DNA from 3 places in the Providencia stuartii genome. Region 1 is predicted to be linked to each of the others. Evidence: predicted binding sites of a transcription regulator. Region 1 holds the regulator's gene; each other region holds the start of a gene.
The links. The regulator LexA, encoded in region 1, represses DNA repair genes until DNA is damaged. The targets are predictions, from matches to a motif close to TNCTGTATGTACATACAGNA.

Region 1 (3,293 bases):
TACTCGTATTTTGGTCACCCATATTTTCTATAGACAATCCTACACAAACGATATTTTTTGTCAAAACTAAACAAAATAAGATGAGCAACCAGTAAATTATGCTGTTATTTTCTTATTTTCAGTTCCAACCCCTTAAAAAAGGCAGCGCCAACTCCTAAAAGTAGTAATAATTAGAAAAATATATATAAAAATGTAAGTTTATATTTATAAAAATTTAATAATTTTTTCTAAAAAGAAAGCCGCCTTATTATAAAGAAATACGTATCACTAGAAAAAAACAACAAAAATCAGTATGAAAACCTAATAAATTAGAATTAAAAAATAAAAAACCAATGAAAATTAAAATAAAAACCTATATTAAATAATGCAGATAAGAAAACTCCCAATTGAAATGTGTTACTGAAGATTACTTTTTAAATTTAAAGTTACACTTCACTTGTTATTATTTTGTATTGGTTTTGTTTTTATCGTGATAATAAATTACTTATTGCACCAGAGTATAATGGTGCCATTTATAACCCTATTTCACTCACTTTTAGTAACATGCTTAAAATACAATATTAACGTATATTGTGAGATGTGATTTATTTATTTGAATATTAAATGGTTGTGATTTTTTCCTAATACGCTTTTTTCTAAGCCTCACTTTTTATTCATTCTCATTTCAGTCTCTATGTATCATAAAGTTATGGTAAACTTGTCTTCACTATCATTGGGATTTTTGCTGTGGGGTCAACGACCATGAAAATAATGAGTGAGGATAAGCTGCTAGTGATGGCCGAAAGAATTTGCCAATCAAGAGGTGTTAGGCTAACGCCTCAGCGGGAAACCGTTCTACGGCTAATAGCGCAACAACACGGTGCAATAAGTGCTTATGACCTGCTCGATTTGCTGCGTGAAGTCGAGCCTCAAGCCAAGCCACCAACAGTCTATCGTGCGCTTGAATTTTTAATGGAACAGAGCTTTATTCATAAAATCGAATCGACAAATAGCTATGTTATCTGCCATCACTTTGACAATCCTAGCCATATCTCAGTCATGTTGATTTGTGATCATTGCGGTGGCGTAGCAGAAAGTGATTGCGGAACCATAGAAGCTGCTATTTTAGATTTAGCTAATCAAAATCAATTTCAACTCCGTCATACCGTCGTTGAGAACCATGGTTTATGCCGAGTATGCAGTGAGTTAGCTAGCTGTAAAGACCATGAGCATTGTCATCATGACCATGAACAACCTATTAAGACAAAGAAAAAGTAATCACTAAGACAATAAAATAGACAAAACACACTATAGTAGAGCGTAATATTTTATTTTATGTCTCTTAATAAGTCGGGTGCACAGATAAACTCACTAATGAGTAAAAGAAAGGTATCGCAGGCAGACTCCTAAAATAGATACATAGTAAATCTGCCAGCAATATTTTTGAGGGTATTTTATGGCGCTAACATTAGCACCAGTCACCATTACGGATCACGCCAACCGCTAGCCCTTCAATTGTAAAATTCTGCTGACGCAGATCAACAATAATCGGAGCAAATTCTGCATTTTCAGCGATTAACTCAACACGGTTACCTTGCTGCTTAAAGCGTTTCACAGTCACTTCATCTTCAATACGTGCAACAACCACTTGCCCATTACGGACATCTTGTGTTTTATGCACAGCTAAAAGGTCGCCATCCATAATCCCAATGTCCTTCATTGACATACCATTAACACGTAATAAAAAATCAGCATGGGGCTTAAATAGAGCAGGATCCACTTGATAATGACTTTCAATGTGCTCTTGAGCCAATAGAGGTTCGCCAGCAGCAACACGTCCAATCAAAGGAAGCCCCTGAACTTCAGCATCATTTTCTTCTTCAAGTAGTAAACGGATACCACGAGAAGCCCCTGAAACAATCTCAATGACCCCTTTACGTGCCAAGGCTTTAAGGTGCTCTTCTGCCGCATTAGGCGAACGAAAACCAAGGCTTGCTGCTATTTCAGCGCGTGTAGGTGGCATACCCGTCTGAGAAATGTGATCGCGCACCAGATCATAAACCTGCTGTTGTCTAGCCGTCAGTGCTTTCATCTCGTTCCCCTGTTTGTTTATACAGTCAGACTGTGAGTATATACAGGTAAATGAAGTTTTGAAACACTTAAATCACTGAAGTGCCATATTTGTTGAAAGCTCATCAAGGATTTATCGATTTGCGACAATTTCTACATTAGCCAGCAAAATAGTGTTGCCATAAAACGGTTGCCCAAATAACCAACGCGAGTCCAATGGTCACAAACACCGCGGCAGAACCGATATCTTTAGCTCGACCAGACAATTCATGATATTCACTGCCCACGCGATCAACCACCGCTTCAATTGCACTATTCAGTAATTCAACAATCGCCACCAGCACAACAGAACTGATCAACAATAATCGATCGATATAACTCACATCCAACCACAGCGCGATAATGACGGCAATCAATGCCGCAACAGATTCCTGCCGAAAGGCCGCTTCATTAATCCAAGCCGCCTTTAATCCTTTAAGGGAATACCCCGCAGCCTTTATTACACGAGTCAATCCCTTAGTTTGGTTCGCCATATTTATTCCTCAAAATTACAAACAATAATCATTTTTTGCGGTCAAAGTTAATCATTTGCCAGTTGATTTCTGGTATGCTTGCGAAGCATTGTTAACAAGAGGCTATAATCATTTATGTCACTATGGCGTAAAATATATTACAACACGTTGAATTTACCACTTAAATTACTGGTAAAGAGTAAACTCGTTCCAACAGACCCGATATCAGAACTGGAATTGGACACCAGCCGGCCCACGTTATACGTGTTGCCTTATCATTCCAAGTCTGACCTTTTAACATTACGTCACCAATGCTTATCGATCGGTCTACCTGACCCGTTGGTCGATAATGACATTAATGGCACTAAATTACCGGCCTATGTCTTCATTGATGATGGTCCGAGAGTCTTTCGCTACTACTCACCAAACCCACGTAAAGAGTCAGTAAGAATATTCCATGCATACCTAGACTTGCATCGTAGTAATCCGAATCTCGATATTCAAATGCTACCTGCATCCGTGATGTTTGGTCGTGCACCTGGACGAGAAGGCCATACACCGGCTCCCCCCTTACGCTTACTCAACGGTATCCAAAAATTCTTTGCCGTGATTTGGCTTGGGCGAGATAGTTTTGTCCGTTTTTCGCCAACCGTATCCATGGGAGTGATGGCGCAAGAGCATGGTACCGATACGATTATTGCGAATAAACTAGCACGTGTTGCCCGTATCCAT
Region 2 (3,293 bases), 150 kb from region 1:
TCATGAATTATGAAATGGAATCTGCAACATTATTGACTATGTGTTCAAGCCAAGGTTTACGGGCTGGTATGGTCGCTGGTGTGATTGTTAACCGTACCCAACAAGAAATCCCTAATGAAGCCTTGCTGAAGAAAACAGAAGGTAATGTGTTGAGTATTGTGGTTGAGGCTGCTCGTCGCCTACTTTAATTACGTCATTACTGGCTCGTTTACTTACGCTTTCACTCGGTTGTGAATAAACAGTAGACGAGCCCAGTTCACTTTCTCTCTTGGTTTATTTTCATCTTTATCGCTCATTTTATTAATGCCTGCTTAATTGCAGGTATTTTTTCTGATTTTTTTCGAGGCATAATCTGTTATGGTTTTGAGAACAATCAACATTATAGGTAAGAAGATGATGACCAAAACACCTTATTTGCACCCTTCAGTATTGCCTCTTAAAGGCGGCGTTAATTTCCGTGACCTTGGTGGGAAAAAATTAGCGAATGGTAATAAAATTAAGTCAGGTTTATTGTTTCGCTCAGGGGCTCTCAACCATTTAACTGAAGAGGATTTGATCATTTTACAAGATCAAAATCTCTATCAGATATTAGATTATCGCGATGTTGCTGAAATTAAATCAAAACCAGATATTGTTTGGGATGGCGCTCATTATGTTAATGCACCCGCAAACCCTATGGCTAAAGAGGTGAGTGCTGATCTTGATAAATTAACCCCTGAACTCCTTGAAAAATTTGATCCTAAAATTTTCATGAACCGTCTTTACGAACTGCTGCCGCTAAATAATCCAGCTTATCATCAACTGGTGAATATGCTAAAGCAGCCAGAAAAAGGCGGTATCGTTCAGCACTGTGCCGTTGGTAAAGATCGTACCGGCGTTGGTTCAGCTTTAGTACTATTTGCACTTGGCGCTGATTTAGACACCGTCATGGAAGATTACTTGCTAACAAACGAAACGTTGGCCCCATATCGCAAGCATTTACTGGAAGAACACGCCCAGAGAATGAGCGAAAGCGCAGTGAAGAAGTTTGAATATGTCTATTCAGTACGCGAAGAGTTTTTACTGACAGCGATAAATAGTATAAATAATCATTATGGCAGCATTGATAAGTGGTTAGAGACGGATTTTGGTTTGGATAAGTCTGGTCGCAGCGTGCTGCAAAGCTATTTTATCGAATAGTTAGTTTAATATTGGTTTATTACATATTCGTTAATGTACTCACCAAGTTATCATTAAGGGAGAAATGACGGTGACACTAAATGAAATAGTCCATGCGGTGACTGAGTTTACCCGTGAACATGAAATATGGGCACTACCAATCATTTTCTTTCTCGCTTTTGGTGAATCTTTAGCATTTTTATCCTTACTGTTACCTGCGACCGTCATTTTACTTGGCTTAGGGGCTTTAATCGGAGAAAGCGGTATCACATTTTGGCCTGTATGGCTTGCCGCGACATTAGGCGCGTTTTTTGGTGATTGGCTTTCTTACTGGTTTGGTTTTCACTACAAAGACAATGTTCGTAAAATGTGGCCTATTTCTCGTAAACCACAGATGATAGATCGCGGGCAGCACTTCTTTAATCGTTGGGGGATCTGGAGCGTATTTTTAGGACGTTTCTTTGGACCATTTAGAGCCGTAGTGCCTTTAGTTGCAGGCATTTGTAAAATGCCGAAACGTTACTTTCAGATCGCGAATATTGTTTCTGCGATGATATGGGCATTCGGTATATTAGCGCCAGGCGCTTTTGGCCTACGTTGGTTGGCTCATTGGATGGGATAAGCTGCGAAGCTGTTCGCAATTTATGGCTTACTTCAAATTACTTCTGGACAGATATACAGTATCCGATTACTTTACATTGGATCACGTAATGTAAGGATTTAACAGTGGATACCTCTCTACTATATGGGGTTATTGGTGCCCTCGGTGGTATTTTAATTGGCGGTTTGGCTGTCTGGTTTTCTATTGCACAAAAATTGAGCCAAAAAGAACAAGAACTCCAACAAGTTAACCGTCAGCTTGCGGCAAGCGATGAAAAAAACATCCATCTTTCTGAATGGAAAATGGAGTATGAGCGTCTTGATCAAGAGCTGCGTACATTGCGAGACATTAACCGTGAGCAGGAAGCTGAACTACGGGAAATCACCACACGTTTTGAACAAAATCAATTAGCTAACGAAGAAAAACAAAGGCTATTGCAAAATAGTGAGCAGCGGCTGACTACACAATTTGAAAATTTGGCAAACCGTATTTTCGAACAAAGTGAACGACGAGTGTCAGAGCAGCAACAGAAAAGCTTAATCGCCATGCTGTCACCATTTCGTGAGCAACTTGAAGGTTTCCGCCAGCAAGTTCAACAAAGTTTTGGGGAAGAGGCTAAAGAACGGCACACCTTGGCTTATGAAATTCGTCAATTACAACAGTTAAACAATCAAATGACGAAAGAAGCCGTTAATTTAACGCGTGCTCTCAAAGGTGATAATAAAATTCAAGGGAATTGGGGAGAAACGATTTTGACTCGTATCCTTGAAGCTTCTGGCTTACGTCAAGGTAGTGAGTTTGAGACACAGGTGAGTATAAACACAAGCTACAATAGCCGTTATCAACCCGATGTGATTATTCGCCTACCTGAAGGCAAGGACGTCATTGTTGATGCTAAAATGTCATTAGTCGCCTATGAAAACTATTTCAATAGTGAAGATCCTGAAGAACAAGCCTATGCACTCAAAAATCATGTCGCTTCAATTCGTAATCATATGCGTGGTTTAAGCCGTAAAGATTATCACCAATTACCAGGAATACGCTCCCTTGATTATGTCTTGATGTTCATTCCGATTGAACCTGCGTATTTGTTAGCTTTAAAAGAATCGCCTGAGTTACTTGATGAAGGGATAAAACAGAATATCATGTTAGTGTGTCCTTCTACCTTATTGGTTGCAGTGAGAACAATCAATAACTTATGGCGGTACGAACGACAAGGACAAAATGCGCAAGAAATTGCGACAAAAGCAGCGAAAATGTATGATAAGTTGCGCCTTTTTGTCGAGGATATGCAGCTTTTAGGCGCCAGCTTAGATAAAGCAGATCAGGCTTACCAATCAGCAATGAAAAGGCTAGCAGAAGGCCGAGGAAATTTGATTAGCCAAGCAGAAAGCTTTAAAGAAATGGGAGTAGAGGTAAAGCAGCCAATCTCCGCTCAATTAGTTGAAAAGTCAGATAAGCCATATTGTGCGGAATCTTAGACTTCTTGATAGGGTTTTACCTCAAAGGCTGTTACACTTCCTACAAAAGTTTG
Region 3 (3,293 bases), 630 kb from region 1:
GGCCATTTTACCGAAAAGATTAGGACTATCATAAAATAGCTCAATCTCTAAGCCTTCAATGGTGTAGCCGGGTAAATTACGATAGTTCGAAAGGGGTCTCTCGCAATCGCCTATACCGTATTTTTTTGCCTCACAATATTCACCACGGCGACGAAATATCTCATCTTTTCCTCTATTACGAAATAGCGTGGTACGTATTTGTAACTGGTCATCCGCTTGTATGACTTGGTCGAAGTCGACGATTGCACCCAAACGAATTCCATGCATACGTTCTTTACCTAGATTGCGGCTGCTGCCGGTTAAACTGCTATTAGCGAATTGCACTTCATACTGTTCATCAATAACAGGTGCACGCCATGTACGGCTAATATCACCAAAAAGCGTGAGGTTAGGTGTTGTTTTCCAAAGGAGCCCCAAATGAGGCGAGATACCACTATAAGTGACGGAACGATAATCATGGCCGATGAGAGGGTCTTGCTCCATATAGGTTGCAGCTAAATTACCTTTACCCTTGTTGGTAACATAATCGTAGCGTACGCCCGGAGTGATTGTTAGCCTATTCCAAGTTATTGCATCTTGGATATATGCGCTGGTGGTTTCTTGGACTCCAGCAGGCATAAATTGCGGTTGAAAATAACCATAATTATATTCAGGCTTATTGGCTTTTCCTGCATCGAACATCAAAATGCCACGATCATTCTTATGCCATCTTGCACCAATGGTAACTTGGTGTTCTAACCTCCCCGTATCGAAGACACTTTCATTATGAATATCAAAGAGTTGATCTGTATAGTTAACCCAGCTTTTATTACCTAGGCTGGACGTTAAGAATTTAGACGCATTTTCTGGTCTAGTGTCATGCTGCTTGGTTTTTGACCATGCGTATGTGGCTGTTAGATTGATCAAATCACTATTTTCAGGGATAAAATTCCACTTCACGCTGTAGTTTTGATCTTGCTGATCTCGCTGTACCAATTTACGTTTGATCGCACCATCAAAGCCATATTGGTCGATCTCTCTTTGTGTTGGTGTGCTCAGTTCATCTCGTTTTGCAGCCCAAGGCACTAAGTTATCCGATTCTGAGCGCATTGCAGATAAACTGAGAGTGTGCTGGTCATTGAGGTAAATATTGCTTTTAATTAAATAAGATAATTGATCTGATTGAGAAAAACCGAATCGGCTCCCATCAGGACGACGTAAATCATCCCCTTTTCTTTTGCTGACATACAATAAGCCATCGGCAATCCCATTAAGCGTTTTGCCATATAAGGCTGAACTATAAATATTTTGACGGTCGTTGGTGTGATAGCTGTATTTAAACATCGCTCCGAAATGCTGTCCTGTCCGTAACAGGTCTTCAGGATCTTTGGTGGTGATTTTGACGGTTCCACCAAAGCCGCCATTGCCGTCCATAATGTTATGTGGACCTTTATCAACATCGATACGTTTGATGAGTTCAGGTTCGATAAACACTGAACCTTGGCGGTATTTTTCAAAGCCCTTGGGCGCATCATCAAGAGTGACTTTAACGTCTTCCATATCTCCCATCCCCCAAATATTGAGTGTTTGCCCTCCAGGGCGAGGGGAACCGGATGATGAGACTCCCGGTAACTGATCGACTAGCTCGGCCAGATTATTGGCTTGGGTACGTTCGATATCTTTTAATTTAAGCACTGAGCTGCCTGCGCCAACACTTGAATTTAAATGACCAACAACAGATAGGGCTGGAAATTGAATGGGTTGATCTTGTTCTTGTTTGTGCGATGCCTCAAGAACGGTTTCTGCTCCGTCCGCAGAGGCTGCTGTGGTAGCGATCAGTAAACTCGCAAAGGAGAGACGATTGAGCCTAGACAAAAAGGCACGTGTTGGTTTATCTATTTTTACTTGCTGAGTGGAATTTTTATTCATTATATTCTCGATAATTCACCATTCTTATCAATATCTACTATTAGTCGTTTGAGAACGTTTTTCCGGTAATGAAAATGATAATTATTTTTATATTGACGGTTTTTTTGAGGAATAATTGCACACCTAATAAATAAACTGTATATTTAAACAGTATCTATTCGGTGAGATTGTAATGCGTAAAATAATTCATATTGATATGGACTGCTTTTATGCCGCAATAGAAATGCGTGACGACCCTAGTCTACGTAATGTTCCTATTGCCGTGGGGGGGAGTGCTGAGCGTCGTGGTGTAATTAGTACAGCCAACTATGAGGCAAGGCGCTACGGTGTACATAGTGCCATGTCAACAGCGGTTGCATTAAGGTTATGTCCCCATCTAAAAGTTCTACCGGGTAGGATGGCTCTCTATAAAGAAACGTCTTTGCATATCCATAAAATTTTTTCTCGTTATACCGATTTAATTGAGCCCCTGTCATGGGATGAAGCCTATTTAGATGTGACAGATAGCCAATACTGTCATGGCTCAGCAACACTGATTGCTGAGGCTATTCGTCAGCAAATTTTTGATGAGCTACAGCTGACTGCTTCAGCAGGGATCGCACCAATAAAATTTTTAGCCAAAATTGCTTCGGATTTAAATAAACCCAATGGGCAGTTTGTCATCACACCTCAACGTTTACCGGAGTTTGTGTTGTCATTACCGTTGAAAAAAATTCCGGGGGTTGGCAAAGTCACGGCGCAAAAGTTATCAGATATGGGATTGGAAACGTGTGCGGATGTGCAACATTATGATGCTGTCACTTTAATTAAAGCAATGGGGAAGTTTGGGCAGGTCTTATGGGAACGCTGCCATGGTATTGATGAACGGCCCGTTAATCCTGATAGATTGCGTAAATCTGTGGGGGTTGAACGGACTCTGGTGAAGGATATTTATCACTGGGAGGAGTGTTTGCCATTATTGGATAAGTTATATGAAGAGTTGGAAATCAGGCTGACAAAAGTAAAACCTGACCGGCGTATTGCACGCCAAGGCGTAAAAATAAAATTTAATGATTTCCAGCAAACAACTCAGGAACATATTTATCCAATACTCGATAAGCAAGACCTTGTACTTTTGGCTAAACAGGTTTGGGAAAATCGTCGCGAAAATCGAGGGGTTAGGCTGGTTGGTTTGCATGTGACTTTGCAAAGCCCACAATTAGAAAGGCAATTATTGTTAGAACTTTAAAGTACCCGCCCCAGTAGAGCGGATACTTTGATTAGCCGTCGTTCATTAGCCTTTAACTGGGATTGCTTTTAGAACCGCAGTCAATAGTTTCCAGTATTCACCAACACTTGCGATATGGACACGCTCATCGGGTGAGTGCGCACCACGAATGGTTGGT

Region 2: the regulator LexA is predicted to act here: its motif matches at 1,822-1,841, upstream of rmuC (DNA recombination protein RmuC).
Region 3: the regulator LexA is predicted to act here: its motif matches at 2,042-2,061, upstream of dinB (DNA polymerase IV).

The regions. Positions count from the first base shown of each region.
Region 1 covers NZ_CP119546.1:449,141-452,433, reverse strand. Annotated here, with positions in the region: gene zur (zinc uptake transcriptional repressor Zur) at 742-1,257, shown strand; gene lexA (transcriptional repressor LexA) at 1,448-2,071, opposite strand; gene P2E05_RS01920 (diacylglycerol kinase) at 2,208-2,582, opposite strand; gene plsB (glycerol-3-phosphate 1-O-acyltransferase PlsB) at 2,697-3,293, shown strand, end outside.
Region 2 covers NZ_CP119546.1:594,651-597,943, forward strand. Annotated here, with positions in the region: gene udp (uridine phosphorylase) at 1-188, shown strand, start outside; gene P2E05_RS02535 (tyrosine-protein phosphatase) at 397-1,179, shown strand; gene P2E05_RS02540 (DedA family protein) at 1,250-1,780, shown strand; gene rmuC (DNA recombination protein RmuC) at 1,885-3,240, shown strand.
Region 3 covers NZ_CP119546.1:1,074,914-1,078,206, forward strand. Annotated here, with positions in the region: gene P2E05_RS04590 (TonB-dependent hemoglobin/transferrin/lactoferrin family receptor) at 1-1,908, opposite strand, end outside; gene dinB (DNA polymerase IV) at 2,081-3,136, shown strand; gene pepD (beta-Ala-His dipeptidase) at 3,182-3,293, opposite strand, start outside.